DNA from 3 places in the Desulfallas thermosapovorans DSM 6562 genome. Region 1 is predicted to be linked to each of the others. Evidence: predicted binding sites of a transcription regulator. Region 1 holds the regulator's gene; each other region holds the start of a gene.

Region 1 (6,223 bases):
GAAAATTGATTACCTGGTGGGCACCCATCCCCATGCGGACCATATCGGCGGTATGGACACGGTAATAAAAAATTTTACCATCGGCCGGGTATACATGCCCCGGGTAACCACCACCACCAAAACGTTTGAAGATGTACTGGCAGCCATCGAGTACAAAGGATTAAATATCAACACTGCCAAAGCAGGGCTCAAGATAATTGATGATGGCAACCTGCAAGCGTTAATACTGGCCCCGCTTGGCACTGAATACGAGGAGATGAACAATTACTCGGCTGTTATCAAGGTTACCTGGGGAGAGGTTAGTTTCCTTTTTACCGGTGACGCCGAGGAACAATCGGAAAGAGAAATGCTGGCAAGCGGTGTTTCCTTGCAAGCCAACGTCCTTAAGGTGGGGCATCACGGCAGTCACTCGTCAACTTCAGCAGCTTTTTTGCAATCGGTGGAGCCCCAATACGCGGTTATCTGTGTTGGTGCCGGTAATGATTACGGTCACCCGCACCGGGAAACTATGGCCAGGCTACAAGGAGTCAATGTGTTTAGGACCGATCTCGACGGCACGGTTGTTTTTGTTACAGATGGCCGGGAGATAAATGTAACCACCGGTAAAAACAAACCCGGTGCACCGGGACAAACAGGCGAGCCAGGAGCCGCCGCCGAACCCATAAAAAGCGGCGCAGTTGCTCCAAATAACGAGCGTGTATATGTTGATGACGGCGGCCGTGGTCTGATTAAAGGAAATATAAACAGCAAAGGGGAAAAAATATACCATATGCCGGACAGCCCCTATTACGACAGCGTTAAGCCGGAACGCTGGTTTAAAACAGAAAAAGAGGCTCTGGCCGCCGGCTTTCGACCTGTAAAGGGGTAGCGTTTACTTTAACATAACTTCGGCAGCGGTCAGCCCCGTTGTACACTGGCTATGGTTCTTTTCACCTATGCGGGCAAATGATATAATATCATGAATTGACCTTTTTAAGGGGGAGAGGAATTACCGTTGGAAATAAGACAGGATCGGATTCGTAATTTTTGTATCATTGCCCATATTGATCATGGCAAATCCACTCTGGCGGACAGGCTGTTGGAATATACCGGTGCACTTTCTCAGCGTGAAATGTACGAGCAGGTGCTGGATAATATGGATTTGGAAAGGGAGCGGGGCATTACCATTAAACTACGGGCTGTACGCCTGATTTACCGGGCCCGGGACGGGGAGGAATATATCCTTAACCTTATTGATACTCCGGGACACGTTGACTTTACCTATGAAGTATCCCGCAGCCTGGCTTCCTGCGAGGGGGCACTGTTGGTGGTGGATGCCGCCCAGGGTATCGAGGCCCAGACACTGGCCAACGTGTACCTGGCTATCGACCACGACCTGGAAGTGGTACCGGTGATCAATAAAATAGATTTGCCTGCGGCTGACCCTGAAAGGGTCAGAAACGAGATAGAAGAAGTTATTGGTCTTGACGCTTCGGACGCTATACTGGCCTCGGCCAAGACCGGGCAAGGTATTGACGAAATCCTGGAAGCTATTGTAAATAAAATTCCCCCGCCCCGGGGTGACTACAAAGCACCACTGCAGGCCTTGATTTTTGATTCTCACTATGATTCATATAAAGGGGTTATTGCCTACTTTCGGGTGATGGAAGGCCGGCTGGCAAAGGGCATGTGCATTAAAATGATGGCCACCGGGAAAGAATACGAAGTTAACGAGTTAGGGGTGTTCAAGCCCGGCCCCACCCCGGTTGATGAACTGCTGGCCGGTGAGGTGGGTTTTTTAGCCGCCAGCATAAAAAACGCCCGGGATTGCCGGGTGGGGGATACCATTACGGATGCCAACCGCCCCGCCGCTGCGCCCTTGCCGGGTTACCGCCAGATCAAGCCCATGGTCTATTGCGGGATGTACCCCGTCGAATCAAACGATTACAGTGATTTACGGGACGCCCTGGACAAGCTCAAGTTGAACGACGCCTCGCTTGTTTACGAAGCTGAAACTTCCGAAGCTTTGGGGTTTGGTTTCCGTTGCGGTTTTTTGGGCCTTCTGCATATGGAGATTATCCAGGAGCGACTGGAGCGGGAGTACGGCCTGGGCCTCATTACCACCGCCCCCAGTGTGGTGTACCGGGTCAACACAACGGACGGCCAAACACAGGAAATAGACAACCCCAGCCTGATGCCGCCCGCGGGTAAAATAGCATCAGTGGAAGAACCCTTTGTGGCGGCCACCATCATGGTGCCCCAGGAATTTGTGGGGGCGGTGATGGAGATAAGCCAGGAACGCCGGGGGGTCTACAAGGATATGGTGTATATGAGCCAGAACCGGGTCATGCTAAAATATGATTTGCCCCTGAGTGAAATTATTTTTGACTTTTTCGACCAGTTGAAATCCCGTACCCGGGGCTATGCCTCCCTGGATTACGACTGGGCGGGTTACCGTCCATCCAAACTGGTTAAAATGGATATTTTGGTCAATGGAGAGCCCCTGGATGCTTTAAGCTTTATCGTGCACCAGGAAAAGGCTTACCAGCGTGGCCGGGCACTGGTGGAAAAACTGCGGGGGTTGATACCCCGCCACTTGTTTGAAATACCCATCCAGGCCGCCATCGGCAATAAAGTGGTGGCCCGGGAAACGGTGCGAGCTCGTCGCAAAGACGTGCTGGCCAAATGTTACGGGGGTGACATCACCCGTAAACGCAAGCTCTTGGAAAAACAAAAAGAAGGTAAAAAGCGGATGAAACAGGTGGGTAATGTGGAGATTCCCCAGGAAGCATTTATGGCGGTACTGAATATTGGTGAAGAAAAAAAGTAAAGGGTGACACAAATGAGCTGCTACTTACGACATATGGGCGTTATCATGGAAAAGGCGGGCGTTACCCCTTCCAACAAAGAAGAGCGGCGCCGGGTGGACCGGGCGGTGCGGGAAATTATGCAACTGCCCGGGGCTAAATGCCCCGAAGTTTGGAAGGCGGTCAAAGAGCGCCTGCAGCATCCCGAGGGCGAGGCCGAACTGGTTGCCCGCCTGAAACAAAAAATCGGCCCATCAGGCGTTGCCTGACAGGGAAGTACCGGATGGTTAAAACCAAGGATGTTTTAAAACCACTGTTTGGCCCGCCCACCGCGCTATATATTCATGTCCCCTTTTGCGTTCGCAAATGTCAATATTGCGACTTTGTTTCATATTCATATAACGAATCCAGTGCTCGCCGTTATATTACCGGCTTACGCCGGGAAATGGAACTGCTGGCTGGAGATAAGCATGAAAAACGGTGGCATTTGTCCACCGTTTTTATCGGTGGGGGCACCCCCACCTGTTTATCAACGGGTATGCTTTTGGAAATAATAAATTTAATAGATGTGTATTTTATTGTATCACCGGAAACGGAGTTTACCGTTGAGGCCAATCCCGGTACGGTGGACACCGTCAAGCTTTCCGCCTTGCGCCGGGCAGGGGTCAACCGGCTCAGCCTGGGGGCCCAGGCCTGCTCCCGGGATATACTGGACACCCTAGGGCGTATACACACCCACGAACAAACATTGGATGCGGTACGGTGGGCCAGGGAAGCGGGTTTCTCCAATATTAACCTGGATCTCATTTTCGGGGTGCCCGGCCAGACCCTCGACCAGTGGTATTACTGTCTGGAACAGGTGATAATATTGCAGCCCGAGCATGTATCCGCCTATGATTTGCAGTTGGAAGAGGGTACTCCTTTAAAGGAGCGGGTGGACAGCGGAATTTTGGTTCCCTGTACCGAAGAAACCAGCCTGGCTATGTACCGGGCGGCCATTGACATGTTAAATGCCGCCGGCCTCGGGCAATATGAGATATCAAACTTTGCCCGGCCCGGCCGGCAATGCCGCCACAACCTGGTTTACTGGCATAACCAGGACTATCTGGGGTTGGGGCCGGCGGCCCACTCCCGTATTGGCGGAAAACGGATGGCTAACGAGGCCGGCCTGGCTGAATACATAGACAAGTTGGAAACCGGGCGTTTACCTGTGGCCTGGACTGAAGATATTACCCCGGAGAACGATATCTTTGAAACAATTTTTTTGGGATTGCGTATGACCGGCGGTCTTGATTTGGAGCTTTTTGAGCAGCGGTTTGGCGTGCCTATTGATCATATCTACCCCGGCCTTACCGAATCACTGGTAAACAAGGGTATGTTGGAGTTCCAGGGTAAACACCTGCGTTTAACTGCAGGTGGACTGGCGGTGGCCAATGCGGTAATGAGTGAGTTTGTCCCTGTGCTGAATATTCTTGACAAATGAAACCACTAGTGCTATGTTTTTATTAGATGTTAGCACTCAATATGGGAGAGTGCTAACAAGGGAGGTGTGGCAAGTGACCCTTGACGCCAGGAAAAAAAGTGTGCTCATGGCCATTGTGCAGGATTATATTGCCACAGCGGAACCGGTGGGCTCACGAACCATTGCACGAAAGTATAAACTGGGGGTGAGTCCGGCCACCATTCGCAATGAAATGGCCGATCTGGAGGAGATGGGGTATATTGAGCAACCCCATACTTCGGCTGGAAGGGTTCCTTCCGACCAGGGATACAGGTATTACGTGGATCATTTGATGAAACGCGAGGAATTCAATTTTGATGAGGCAAAACTATTGCTGAACGGTTACCTGACCAAGAAGCAGGAAGTTGGCCATGTGCTCAGGAGTGCCGGGCAATTATTATCGCAGATTACCAACTATGCCGGTGTGGTTATGTCCACCCACTTTGGCCGGGGCCGGTTCAAGCACATTCAGCTGGTTCATATGGGTGAGGGGCAGTCCATGGTGGTGGTGGTAACCGACTCCGGTGCTGTGCACCACCGGATTATTGATATACCGGAAAGTATTAGGGCTGCCGACCTGGAAACTATTTCCTCTGTATTGAATCATAAACTACAGGGCAAAACAATTGAAAACATCCGCCTTACACTTATTAAAGAGATTTATTTTGAGCTGGCTAAACAAAAGCATATTCTAAACATGGCGATGGATGTAATCCAGGAGGGTTTGTCCCTCGAAACCGGGGAGAAAATATACCTGGGCAGTTTATTCAATATTTTAAACCAGCCCGAGTTCCATAGTATAGAAAAGGTAAAGGTGCTGCTGGGCTTGCTGGAAAATGAACATGAACTGGCCAATATCATGTCCGATGTTTTTCAGGAAGAGGGCGTTACGGTACGTATTGGCGAGGAGATAATGGACGACCGGTTGAGGGATTACAGTTTGGTGATGGGCACATATCGCATGAAAGGTAAACCGGTGGGGAGTATCGGCCTTTTGGGTCCCACCAGGATGGATTATGCCCGGGCGTTTGCTGTGGTGGAATATATGACGGAAAACCTTTCGCTGGTCATGGAAAGATTAATGCGCTGGCGAGGCAAATAATAAAACCACTATTAACATAAAGGACCGCTTTACTGTATGTAGTGGCAAGGAGTGATTGCATGGATAAAGTACACTGTGCCGCAGCCGGCAGAGAAACTGGCGGATGTGCGGACGTCAACTGTGGCGCGGTATCTGATAAAGACCTTTCGAATAATGACTTGACTCAGGCGGATTGCCGGGCAGATAACACTGCTGAAGGTGCCGCCTCTGACAAAACCTCGCCTGAAAGCCGGATGGAAGGTGGGGCGGTGGATGACCCGCCGATTGATTTGCCGGGTGGATCTACAGGTCAACCGGTGGATGTATCACAACTACAGGAGGAATTGGCCGCTCAAAAGGCCAGGGCCGAGGAATATTATAACCGTTTGATACGTTTGCAGGCTGATTTTGATAATTATCGTAAACGTACGACCAGGGAAAGGGAAGAAGTCTTTAAGTATGCCTCGGCTTCGTTATGTGAGGCGTTGCTGCCCGTGTTGGATAATTTTGAACTGGCCCTGGCCGCCAGGGAGGAGAACCCGGTCCAGGTGGCCGAGGGAGTGGCCATGATCTTCAGGCAACTGCAGGATGTGCTGCAAAAAGAGGGGCTTTCCCCTGTTGCCGCAGTGGGTGAACAATTTGATCCCACCCGGCATGAGGCAGTTATGCAGGAAATAACCGATGAGTATGATGATAATACAGTAATAGAGGAATTTCGCCGGGGATACTTCCTGAAGGATAAATTACTGCGCCCGGCGATGGTAAAAGTAGCTAAATCCGAAGGCTGATTTACAGCAAAACAATAGGAGGCGAACAAATATGGCTAAAGTACTGGGTATAGACCTGGGCACCACC
Region 2 (6,223 bases), on a different contig from region 1:
TCGGCCCCCTGGATTTTCACGGTGCCAAATATTATCGCGAACTGGCCGGGGAGGACTTGTCCAATTACTTTGTGGACACGGTGGCCGGGTATTTTACAAGCGCCTGGGAAAAAGCCAGGCGTATACTGCAGGAAAATCACCGCCTGGGGGTGGATGAAAACCCCTCCTGGCTGGGCAGGCGGGAAACACTGCGCATTCAGAAGGAGTTTGGTATCAAAAGTATAAACCTGGTCAAACCGGGGGTGGGGGAGACCACCAGGGTGCTGCTGCGCCGGGTGCCGTGGAAGATACTGGTTAAGGATGTCCACCATGCGGATATAAAGCATGTACTGCTGCTGGCCCGGGACCGGGGGGTGCCGGTGCAGGAATACTCCCGGATGAGTTACAGCTGCTGCGGGCTGATAAAGTCAATGGAGGACAGGAAATGATATTTGCCAGTGACCTTGATCGTACTTTAATTTATTCCTCCAAGTTTACCGGTGATTACCCCGCCCCGGTGAAAGCGGTGGAAACCGGAGATTATTATTCCTACATGACGGCAGCTGCGGCGGAATTGCTGAAGGACCTGGCCGGTAAGGTGTTGTTTGTGCCCTGTACCACGAGGACGATGGAACAGTACCGGCGGATAGGTTTTTTGCAAAAAGAGGTGCCATGCCGTTATGCCGTCACCAGTAACGGGGCGAATATTCTGGTGAACGGGGTGCCGGACACCGCTTACCGGGCTGGTATAATGCGGGATATGGCCGGTGATTGCGCGGCGGGACCGGATATATTAAAGGTTTTCGGCCGGTTGTCCGGTGCCGGTTTTTGGAGCGCCCCCATGCGGCACGCTGATGAAGCTTTTTACTACTGTATTGTGGAGCGGGACAAGGTGCCGCTGCAGGAATTGGCCGATTTTAGCAACTGGGCCGGTAAACAAAACTGGCATGTGTCCCTCCAGGGACGCAAGCTGTACCTGGTGCCCCGGGTGGTTAATAAGTGGTCTGCTTTGCAGAGAGTGGTCCGGATGGCCGGTGACCACCGGGTGGTGGCTGCCGGGGATTCCTTGCTGGATTTGCCCCTTGTGCAGGGAGCGGATTACGCCATATCTCCCGCCCACGGTGAACTATTTGAGCAATATAGCGGTTCTCATCTCTGTGCTTGTAACGACGGGCAGTCCAACCCGAAACACGGTTTATATCAACAAGCACAATGGGTGTTTACCAAGTCTTCGGGCATAGCGGCCGGCGAGGAGATTATCAGGACCGTGCTGCAGTTGGCGCACGGGTTTCTGTGGCGAAAATCCCGACATGTTAACTTGTTTGAATCTGATAAAGGTTTTTGCCGGGACACTTAGCGGTGTCCTTTTTTGTTTATAAAATGTTTGAAATTATATAGTAGAATGTTATTAGAAAACATATAGAATCAAGGATTCAGGGGCCTATTTGTCGAAATAAAAGCATGGACATTACGGTAAAAAGTTGCAAAAACATTACACCGGGTTGAAAAAATTATCAAGGCTGGTCCGCAGTTGTTTTAACCGGACAGCTGTGTGGTTATTTTAATGTACAATAATTTGCCGGAGCACTTGTCGAGAATAGAAAACTATAGTGCCGGGCACCGAAGGAGAAATGGGATGAAATACAGCATACTATACCAGGGCGCTTTTCCCCTGCTGCAGGTAAACCTCCAGAAGGGCGAAGTGATCAAGGCGGAATCAGATGCCATGGTGGGCATGTCCGATACCATAGACGTGGAAGGCAAGATGGACGGGGGACTGCTGGGCGGCCTATCCCGCATGCTGGCGGGGGAAAGTTTTTTCTTCCAGACTCTGACCGCCCGCCGGGGAGCCGGGGAAGTGCTGCTGGCCCCGTCCATACCCGGAGATATCATTGATGTGGAGTTGGACGGGTCCTACAGTTTACTGGTACAAAAGGATGGATTCCTGGCGGGCGCAGCGGAATTACAGGTGTCCACCAAGATGCAAAACCTGGCCCAGGGTATTTTTTCCGGGGAAGGTTTCTTTGTGGTTAAGATTAGCGGCAATGGGATGGTATTTCTGAACACCTATGGCGGTATCCACGTCATTAATCTTGAGGCGGGTCAGGAATATATAGTGGACAACGGTCACCTGGTGGCCTGGCCCGATTATATGCAGTATTCCATTGAAAAGGCTTCCAGCGGCTGGATATCCACCTTTACCTCGGGTGAGGTGGCGGTATGCCGGTTCAGGGGGCCGGGCCCGGTGATCATCCAAACCAGGAATCCCCGTGGATTTGGCAGCTGGATACGCCAATTTATACCTAACAAGAGTTCAAAGTAACATGCCAACCTAGTACCGCTCAAGGTTTCCTTTTTTGTTGCCGGGCAGGAAAACTAAATTGACATAAGTGACAGGTATAGATATAAGAACCGGTAAAACTTTTAAATGAGGTGATGTTATTGTCGTTAACCGTGAAGAGGGGGCAAAAAACTGATCTTACCAAAAACAATCCCGGGCTGGCGGAGGTCATGGTGGCCCTGGGCTGGGAAACCGGTGCCGCTGCCATTGAAATTGATGCTGCTGCCTTTATGCTGCAAAGCAACGGCAAATGCCGGGGGGACGAGGATTTTATATTTTACGGCAACCCCACGGGCCGCAGCGGTGCCGTAACTGTGGAAACCGCCCGGGTGCCGGATAAAGCGTGCATAAAAGTTAATCTGCCCGCGGTTCCCGCCGATGTGGCCAAAATTGCCATTACCCTCACTATTTATGAAGGTCCCCAAAGGGGCCACAACTTTGGACAGGTGCCCGGTGCATACGTCAGGGTGACCGGTAACGGTAACCGGGAGTTGATCAGGTTTAACATGGATGGAGGCTTCTCCGCCGAAACCGCCATAGTGGTGGCCGAATTATACCGGCACCAGGGGGAATGGAAGTTCAACCCGGTGGCCATGGGGTATCACGGTGGATTAGCCGCCCTGTGCGGGGGCTTCGGCATCGAGGTGTCCGACCAGCCGGACAGCGGGCCGGCCGGCCCCGGTTCCGGCCAGCCCGTCCAGCCCTCCGTCCGTCCGGCCCGGCCATCTGGTTCACCGTCCGGGGCGCCGCTTAATCTATCGGCCAGGACGTCCTCCAGACAACCGGCCAGCCAGGCCGGTCAGGAGGGAACTGCCAGCCATGCCGCTTCAGGTTCCCGGGCCGGCAAACCCTCCGGGCAGAGGATTAATCTTAGCAAAATTGAGCTCAAGAAAAAAGGCGACAGAATTAACCTGGAGAAAAAGGCCAACAACAAGCTGGGGGAAATACTGGTCAACCTGAACTGGAACCAGCAAAAAACAAAACAATCCGGTGGTTTACTGGGCTCGCTCTTTGGCGGCGGCGGTGGCGGGGTCGACCTGGACCTGGGCTGCCTTATCCATATGAAAAACGGGCAAAAGGGTGTTATCCAGGCCCTGGGTAATTCCTTCGGCTCATATCACAGTTTTCCCTATATTGCCCTCGATGGGGATGACCGTACAGGTGCGGTGGCCGGCGGTGAAAACCTGCGGATCAACGGCGATCATATTGCCGATTTTAAACGCATTCTTGTCTTTGCTTATATTTACGAGGGAGTGCCCAACTGGGCCCAGGCCGACGGCGTGGTGACCATCAAGCAGCCCGGCGGTCCCGATATTGAAGTGCGGCTGGACGAGCATGACAAGCGTAAAATTATGTGCGCCATAGCCTTAATTGAAAATGTGAACGATGAAACCTTAAGCGTGGAGCGCCAGGTGCGCTATTTCTCGGGCCACCGGGAAATGGACAGTGCTTATAACTGGGGATTGCGCTGGAAGGCCGGGCGCAAGTAATTAAATGCTGGTAAAATCCTTTTTCCTGAACAGGTTGTGCTTATATGGCCATAGCTCTTATTTATAAAGCTCATCTATATAATCCGCACTGTAATCGGCGCGGTTTTTCAATATCTCAAAAATCTTGATGCGCTGGGTAATGGATATGGTAAGTACCAGTGCGGTTAACAATGCGGTGCAAATGATTTCGGTCATAGCGATCACCTGTCTCGTAAATTTATCTTACTATATGCAATGGCTTGACAGAGTGAGACAGGAAACAACACTTAAATTATGCCAAGAGCATGGTTGCGCCGGCCATGCTCTTTAGTTTATCTCGTCAACCGCCGCGAGAGTTAAACAGCGATAAAATCGAAATAAGTGCGGCTAAGGCTCAGGTGGGGTCAAAACCCCACCTGAACCAATTCTTCTTTATAAATCAAAGATAAATGGAGATAATGCTCAATATAATGATAATGCAGCATATTTCAGCCGCTCATAGTATTTGCCATGATTGTGTTAATTGCAATACTATTTCTTGTGAGTTAGCACTCGCTACTAATGAGTGCTGACAAAAGGGCTTTTCAATGCCAGCTTACAAGGCAAAAGGAGGTTTTCAATACATGGCTGAAGCCGGCAAACAACAGACAATGGAATTCCAGGCCGAGGTCAAACAACTGCTGGATATTGTGATTAATTCCCTTTATACCGACCGGGAAATTTTTTTACGGGAGCTGGTATCCAACGCCGCCGATGCGCTGGAAAAATTGAGATACCGGACCATTACCGATAAAGAAGTGGCGGATCCTGATTTACCCCTGGAAATAACCATAGAAGTAAACGAGCAGGATAAAACGCTGACCATCAGCGACACGGGTATCGGTATGACCATGGACGAGCTGGTGGAAAACCTGGGAACCATTGCCCGGTCGGGCTCCAAAGCATTCTTGCAGCAGCTGGCCGAAGCGGACAAAAAGGATTTGAATTTAATCGGCCAGTTTGGGGTGGGTTTTTACTCGGCGTTCATGGTGGCTAAAAAGGTACGGGTATTAACCCGCTCCTTTGCGCCCGGTGCTGAGGGCTGCCAGTGGGTTTCCGACGGGCTGGGCAGTTATTCCATCGAACAGGTTCAGGATCTCACCCGGGGTACCAAAATTATACTGGAATTAAAGGACGATGCCGGGGAATTTGCTTCTCCCGACACCATAAAGCGTATTATTAAGCGCTACTCCAATTTTGTACCCTTTCCCATTATTATGGGGGGCGAAAAAATCAACACGGTACAGGCCATCTGGGTACGCAATAAAAATGAAATCAAGGACGAGGAATATACCGAATTTTACAAGTTTATCGCCAACGCCTTTGATGAACCATTTTACAGGCTGCATTTTTCCGCAGACGCCCCACTGGCCATAAACGCGCTGTTGTTTGTGCCCCAGGAAAACCTGGAGCGCTTTGGTTTCGGCAAGACCGAGCCCGGGGTTTCCCTGTATTGCCGCAAGGTAATGCTGCAGCAAAACGCCGAGGGGCTGTTGCCCGAGTGGCTGCGTTTTGTCAAGGGTGTGGTGGACAGCGAGGACATTCCCATTAACATTTCCCGGGAAACCATGCAGGACAGTGCTTTGGTGGCCCGGCTGCGCAAGGTGCTCACCGGGCGTTTCCTCAAGTTTTTGGGCGAGCAGGCCAAGTCCGACCCGGATAAATACAGCGAGTTTTGGAAAAAGTTCGGTATTTTCCTTAAGGAGGGCGCGGCTTCGGATTTTGCCCACAGTAAAGACATTGCGCCGCTGCTGCGCTTTGAGTCTTCCAAGTCCGAACCCGGTAAGTACATTTCCCTGGATGATTACCTGGGGCGGATGCCGGAAAAACAGAAGCACATTTATTATATCAACGGGCCGACCCGGGAAATAATCGAAGCCGGTCCCTACCTGGAAGCGTTTAAAGCGCGGGATTTGGAAGTTATTTATACCCACGAGCCCGTGGATGATTTTGTGCTGACCAACCTGGCCCAGTATAAAGACAAGAAACTGGTTTCCGCCGACCAGTCGGAACTGGACCTGCCGGAAATAGAAAAGGATGATAATAAAGACAATGACACCGGTGCAGGCGAGGCTAAATTGGAGGGAATGGAGCTCAAAAATCTGCTGGCCTTCATCAAGCAGGCCCTGGGTGACAAGGTTAGTGAAGTGAGGGAATCCAAGCGTTTGGTGGACAGCCCGGCAGTGCTGATCAATATGGACGATGGCATGACCAGCAGCATGCAGCGGGTGATGCAGGCGCTGCACAAGGATATGGGCGGTCTGGGGTATGGCAAAAAGGCACTGGAGGTAAACCCCGGGCACAGGCTGATCAAAAAACTCGAGGCCCTGCGCCGAAAGGACGAGGACTTTGCCACCCTGGCGGTGGAACAAATTTACGACAACGCCCTCATTGC
Region 3 (6,223 bases), on a different contig from region 1:
ATCATCTACAGTAAATTGGGCGCAGTACCGCCCGTCCGGGAGAAAACCAATGCCATAGTATCCCGGAAAATAGTATCGCCCATGGGCACCGAAGAATTCGTCCGGGTTAAACTGGGGCAGGTGGGTGATAAAATTATCGCCACCGCCATATCCCGGGGGGCCGGTGTGATTATGTCCATGGTGAGGGCCGACGGCATATTGCGGGTACCCAGGCTTTCCGAAGGCTATAACGCCGGGGAGTCTGTGACGGTGGAATTAATGCGCCCGCTGGCCGAAGTGCGGGAAACAACGGTGATTATCGGTAGCCATGACATAGCTCTGGACGTGCTGGCCAATCACCTGCGTCAAAAATATCCATTTGCCACCCTTTCATCGGCCCATGTGGGCAGCCTGGGTGGTTTGAGCGCCTTGAAGCGGGGTGAGGCCCACTGTGCCGGTACCCATCTGCTGGACGAGGAAACCGGGGATTATAATGTATCTTATATTAAACGGCTGTTGGCGGACCAACCGGTGGTGCTGGTCAACCTGGTATACCGGGAGCAGGGGTTAATCGTGGCACCGGGCAATCCCCACGGTATTCGTGGAGTGGAGGATCTGGCGGCCCGGGGTCTATCTTACATTAACCGGCAACGGGGTGCGGGAACGCGTATTTTATTTGACTTTAAACTCAAAGAGCGGGGCATTGACCCGGATGACATCAAGGGTTACGAGCGTGAAGAATACACCCACATGGCTGTGGCCGCAGCGGTGGCCTCGGGATCAGCCGATGCCGGTATGGGCATCCGGGCAGCTGCCAAGGCCCTGGGACTGGACTTTGTGCCCGTGGTGGAGGAACGTTATGATTTATGTATTCCGGGCATTTATTACGATACACCTTATATAAAACGCCTGTTGGAGATTATGATTGAACCGGCCTTTCAGAAGGAAGTCCAGGGGTTGGGCGGCTACGACCTGCGGGACTGCGGTAAAATCATGTACGACAGCCGGGGTTGATTCCGGTGCCGCCGGTTTCGTGCAACCACCTCCGGTGCCACCAGTTTCGGTGCGGCTGCCCGGTGCCGCCAGCCCCGGTGCCGGGTGTTGAAAGATTGAAAGGTTAGAGATGGACACCCGGGGTTTCCTGGCTTAAGAGTTACTGGCTTTCTAAACGATTCGCTCGCCCCGGGTGTAAATATTCATTCGGTTGCCTCTAGCAAAGCCCACTACTGTAACATCCAGCTGGTTGGCCAGCTCCAGTGCCAGGTCGGTGGGGGCGGAGCGGGATACAATCACGGGTACACCCAGGCGGGCGGATTTAACAAGTATTTCCGAAGAAATTCGTCCGGAAAAAAGAAGCATTTTATCCCGGGTGGCTACACCTCCCAGCAGGCACCATCCTGTGACTTTATCCAGCGCATTGTGGCGGCCTACATCTTCAAAAAAACAAAGAATTTGTTTACCATCGCTGAGGGCGGCCCCGTGTACGCCCCCGGTACTGGCAAACAATGCAGAGCGGTGCTCCACTTGCTCCCGGAGGGAGGCAATGGCGGAAGTGGAAATGCGCAGCTCGGACGTTACAGGGACAATGCCGGTATCGTTGACAAAGTAAAAGGAAGCCCGCCCCCGGCCGCAGCAGGAGGCCACATGGCGTTTCAAAAAATTCTTTTCGGCCTGTACCTGGCGATGGGTTTCCACCCAGGCCAGGCCGTCCTGTTCATTAAATGAGAAACTGGCTACGTCTGCAGCGCTGGCAATCATGCCTTCGGCGTAAAGGAACCCGTAGCACAGTTCCTGCAAATCCATGGGGGAGCAGATTAGTGTTACCAATTCTGTGTTATTCAAGTAGAGGGTTATGGCTGTTTCCCGGACAACTACATCCTCTGTGCGCGTACGGGCGGGGCCGGCTACTTTTTCAAGCATTACAGGTACCTGGCCAGTCAAAAATCATCCCTCCAAAGTAGCTTAGTATTCCAATTGTACACTTTTATTGAAAAAAAACGCAATATTTATTCCAAAAATACTTACTTTAAACAAAATCAAATGGCGGTAAAAATGCGGCAAAAGCTGCACAAGTACATAAGGGCACGCTAAACACCGGTAAGGGGGTTTGAAAAATGTTCAATGTAGCTATTTTAACCATGAGTGACAAGGGGGCCAGGGGTGAGCGCGAGGACCGCAGCGCCGGGGTGATAAGGGAATTGATGGCGCAGCAGGGTTGGACGGTGGCCGGGTACCGGGTTATCCCTGACGATTATGATACCATTGTGGAATCATTAATTGATTTGGTTGACCGCGGTCAACACGATCTAATTTTAACTACGGGGGGCACAGGTTTCGGCCCGCGGGACAATACCCCCGAGGCTACGCGGGCGGTAATCCACCGGGAGGCTCCGGGGTTGGCCGAGGCCATGCGCCTGGAAAGTTTAAAGAAAACCAACCGGGCCATGCTGTCCCGGGCGGTGGCCGGTATCAGGCACCGTACCCTGATTATTAATTTGCCCGGCAGTCCCAAAGGGGTGCGGGAGTGCTTGGAAGCCGTTCTGCCCGCGCTGCCTCACGGCCTGGAAATACTCACGGGACGGGCTGTAGAGTGCGGAAAACCCTGATTTAAATATGGCAAACCGAGGTATAATATGGCTGTCCTGGTAGAACAAGGACAATTATAAATTTTTTAGAATTACCGTATAAAACCAAAAAATAGTGGGAAAATATTGCTAGGACATATTTTTAAAGCATTGCCTGGCGCCACAGCGAAAAATAAGGTTAAACTAAACTACGGCACCAATAACAATATAGAAGGAGAAAGCCTGAGCAATATTAAATAAATTGTCCTTTTTATAAAAAATAAGGGTAATTTCTTGTTAAAAAATACTTGCTTTTGGCTGGCTCGTTCTATATTATATTACTTGGGTATTAGCACTCGGTTTAAATGAGTGCTAACAATAAATAAAACCACTCAAAACCTTAACAAATATTCTAAGGAGGGGTTTTTGTGATTAGACCATTAGGCGATCGGGTAGTTGTCAAGCCTCTGCCCAGCGAAGAAGTAACTAAAAGCGGTATTGTGCTGCCGGATACGGCCAAGGAAAAGCCACAGCAAGGTGAAGTAGTGGCCGTGGGTTCCGGTCGTTTGCTGGATAACGGGCAGCGGGTGGCCATCGATCTCAAAGCCGGTGACAAGGTGTTATTCTCCAAGTATGCCGGCAATGAGATCAAAATGGATGGTGTCGAATACCTGATTTTACGGGAAATGGATATTCTTGGCGTAATTGAGTAGTTTTAAAGATTTTTACATGATGATATATACCCATTGGAGGAGGTAAGTTAAAGTGGCAGGTAAAGAAATTATTTTCCGCGAAGATGCCCGCAAAGCACTGGAAAGGGGCGTAAACGCGCTGGCTGAAGCGGTTAAGGTTACTCTGGGTCCCAAAGGCCGTAATGTAGTTTTGGAGAAAAAATTCGGTTCTCCCATGATTACCAACGATGGTGTAACCATTGCCAGGGAAATTGAACTGGAAGATCCCTTTGAGAATATGGGTGCTCAGCTGGTTAAGGAAGTGGCTACCAAGACCAACGACGTGGCCGGTGACGGTACCACCACTGCCACCCTGCTGGCCCAGGCTCTGGTACGGGAAGGTCTGAAAAACGTAGCTGCCGGTGCCAACCCCATGATAATCAAGCGGGGTATTGAAAAGGCCGTTGAAAAAACTGTGGATGCCATTAAAGGTACCGCTAAAACTGTGGAAAGCAAAGCTGCCATTGCCCAGGTGGCATCAATTTCCGCCAACGATGATTCCATCGGCAACCTGATTGCAGACGCGATGGAAAAGGTGGGCAAAGACGGTGTAATCACAGTTGAAGAGTCCAAGGGTATCGGTACCACTTTGGAAGTTGTGGAAGGTATGAACTTCGACCGGGGTTACATATCCCCGTACATGATTACCGACACCGATAAAATGGAAGCCAACCTGGACGATCCCTATATCCTAATCACCGACCGTAAGATTTCTGCGGTGGCTGATATCCTTCCGGTACTGGAAAAAGTGGTGCAGTCCGGTAAAGCTTTGCTCATCATTGCCGAGGACGTTGAAGGAGAAGCCCTGGCAACTTTAGTACTGAACAAACTGCGCGGTACTTTCACTTGCGTAGCCGTGAAAGCCCCCGGCTTTGGCGATCGCCGCAAGGCCATGCTGGATGATATCGCCATTCTTACCGGTGGTACCAAGATATCTGAAGAAGTGGGATTAAAGCTGGATAAAGCCGATATCTCCATGCTGGGCCGTGCTTCAAAGGTACGCGTTAAGAAAGAAGAAACCATTATCGTGGGTGGTGCCGGCAAGGCCGAAGATATTACCGCCCGGGTGTCCCAGATTAAGAAACAAATTGAAGAAACCACTTCCGACTTTGACCGGGAGAAACTGCAAGAGCGCCTGGCCAAACTGGCCGGTGGTGTGGCCGTCATCCAGGTGGGTGCCGCCACCGAAACCGAAATGAAGGAGAAGAAGCTGCGCATTGAGGATGCCCTGAACGCTACTCGCGCTGCTGTGGAGGAAGGCATTGTTTCCGGCGGTGGCGTGGCTTACGTGCAGGCTATTAATGAGCTGAACGATCTGACTTCTGATACCATGGACGAAAAAGTGGGTGTGGACATTGTCCGCCGGGCCCTGGAAGAGCCTCTGCGCCAGATTGCCAATAACGCTGGTATGGAAGGTTCCGTTGTTGTGGAAAAAGTTCGGGCTGCCGAGCCCGGCGTGGGCTTCAACGCCCTCACCGGTGAATATGTGAATATGATTGACTCCGGTATCGTTGACCCGGCCAAAGTAACCCGCTCTGCACTGCAAAACGCAGCCAGCATTGCCTCTATGATTTTGACCACCGAGACACTGGTGGCGGAAAAGCCCGAAGAAAACAAGGGCGGCATGCCTCCGGGAATGGGCGGCATGGGCGGAATGGGCGGAATGATGTAATAAATACGAAAGACCCCTGTTTTTACGGGGGTCTTTTTTTGTGTAGCTAAACAAGCCGCCATGGCATACCTGGCGTTTGCGCCCTTAATTGACAAGCGCCGCCGGTGATGATAAAGTTAAATAGTATCTGTAAAATTAAGGTTGTGGATGTGATTATGATGCCGTTTGCCCATGATATCAAACATTTAATCGGTAACACACCCCTTTACGAACTGAGGCGCTTTGGCGGCGGGTTACCCGGCCGGATACTGGCCAAACTGGAATATTTTAATCCCGGCGGCAGCATTAAAGACAGGGTGGCGCTGGCCATGATTGAACAGGCGGAAAAGAAGGGCATGCTGGGTGACGATAAGGGTAACGTGGTAATCGAACCCACCAGCGGTAATACCGGTATCGGCTTGGCCATGGTTTGCACCGCCCGGGGCTACCGCTGTATCCTCTGCATGCCGGAAACCATGAGCGTGGAGCGACAAAAACTGCTCCGGGCGCTGGGGGCCGAGGTGGTACTTACCCCTGGGGCAGCGGGTATGTCCGGTGCTATTGCCCGGGCCGCCGAACTGGTGGAACAAATCCCCGGCTCATTCATGCCTGCCCAGTTTGATAACCCGGCCAATCCCGAAGCGCACCGGGCCACCACGGCAGAGGAAATCTGGCGGGATACCGCCGGGCATGTGGATGTGCTGGTGTCAGCGGTGGGTACCGGTGGTACTATAACGGGTATCGGAGAAACATTGAAGCAAAGAAACCCCGCCCTCAAGGTGGTGGCGGTGGAGCCCGCCGAATCGCCCGTGCTGTCCGGCGGTAAACCCGGGCCCCATAAGATCCAGGGTATCGGGGCGGGTTTTGTGCCCCGGGTACTTAATGTGGGCATACTGGATGAAATTATCAAAGTGACAGGTGATGAGGCCATGGAGGCCGCTCGCAGCCTGGGCCGGGAAGAGGGGCTGCTGGTGGGCATTTCCTCGGGTGCGGCGGCTTGGGCGGCCCGGCAATTGGCGGGGCGGGAACAGAACCGGGGCCGCACCGTGGTGGTTATTTTTCCGGATACCGGTGAGCGGTACTTATCCACGGAGCTTTTTTCGCCAGAGGGCAATTAAGGGTTATTGACATTGTGGTTACGGGGTTTGGAGTGTAAATGAATTATAGCGTCGGGAGAGGAAAAACCGTTCAATTAATGCCGCACCGGGGAAGTGAATACATAGTAATGTCGCAACCGCTCATAAATCCTTACCTGGCAGTATTGCTGGGTGTACTGGCCTCAGCTTTTTCCTCCATAT

Evidence for each region. The regulator HrcA, encoded in region 1, represses chaperone genes, less so after heat shock. The targets are predictions, from matches to a motif close to TGTTAGCACTCNNNNNNNNNGAGTGCTAACA.
Region 2: the regulator HrcA is predicted to act here: its motif matches at 4,333-4,363, upstream of htpG (molecular chaperone HtpG).
Region 3: the regulator HrcA is predicted to act here: its motif matches at 2,891-2,921, upstream of groES (co-chaperone GroES).

The regions. Positions count from the first base shown of each region.
Region 1 is NZ_VNHM01000002.1:62,256-68,478, forward strand. It holds gene LX24_RS02115 (ComEC/Rec2 family competence protein) at 1-868, shown strand, start outside; gene lepA (translation elongation factor 4) at 995-2,809, shown strand; gene LX24_RS02125 (hypothetical protein) at 2,822-3,055, shown strand; gene hemW (radical SAM family heme chaperone HemW) at 3,070-4,269, shown strand; gene hrcA (heat-inducible transcriptional repressor HrcA) at 4,343-5,389, shown strand; gene grpE (nucleotide exchange factor GrpE) at 5,449-6,156, shown strand; gene dnaK (molecular chaperone DnaK) at 6,188-6,223, shown strand, end outside.
Region 2 is NZ_VNHM01000008.1:36,421-42,643, forward strand. It holds gene LX24_RS08205 (cysteine protease StiP family protein) at 1-428, shown strand, start outside; gene LX24_RS08210 (HAD family hydrolase) at 425-1,336, shown strand; gene LX24_RS08215 (TIGR00266 family protein) at 1,616-2,302, shown strand; gene LX24_RS15365 (TerD family protein) at 2,416-3,810, shown strand; gene LX24_RS08225 (hypothetical protein) at 3,868-4,005, opposite strand; gene htpG (molecular chaperone HtpG) at 4,413-6,223, shown strand, end outside.
Region 3 is NZ_VNHM01000012.1:82,674-88,896, reverse strand. It holds gene LX24_RS11015 (molybdopterin biosynthesis protein) at 1-993, shown strand, start outside; gene fdhD (formate dehydrogenase accessory sulfurtransferase FdhD) at 1,144-1,920, opposite strand; gene LX24_RS11005 (MogA/MoaB family molybdenum cofactor biosynthesis protein) at 2,094-2,585, shown strand; gene groES (co-chaperone GroES) at 2,972-3,256, shown strand; gene groL (chaperonin GroEL) at 3,309-4,946, shown strand; gene cysK (cysteine synthase A) at 5,102-6,043, shown strand; gene LX24_RS10985 (DMT family transporter) at 6,151-6,223, shown strand, end outside.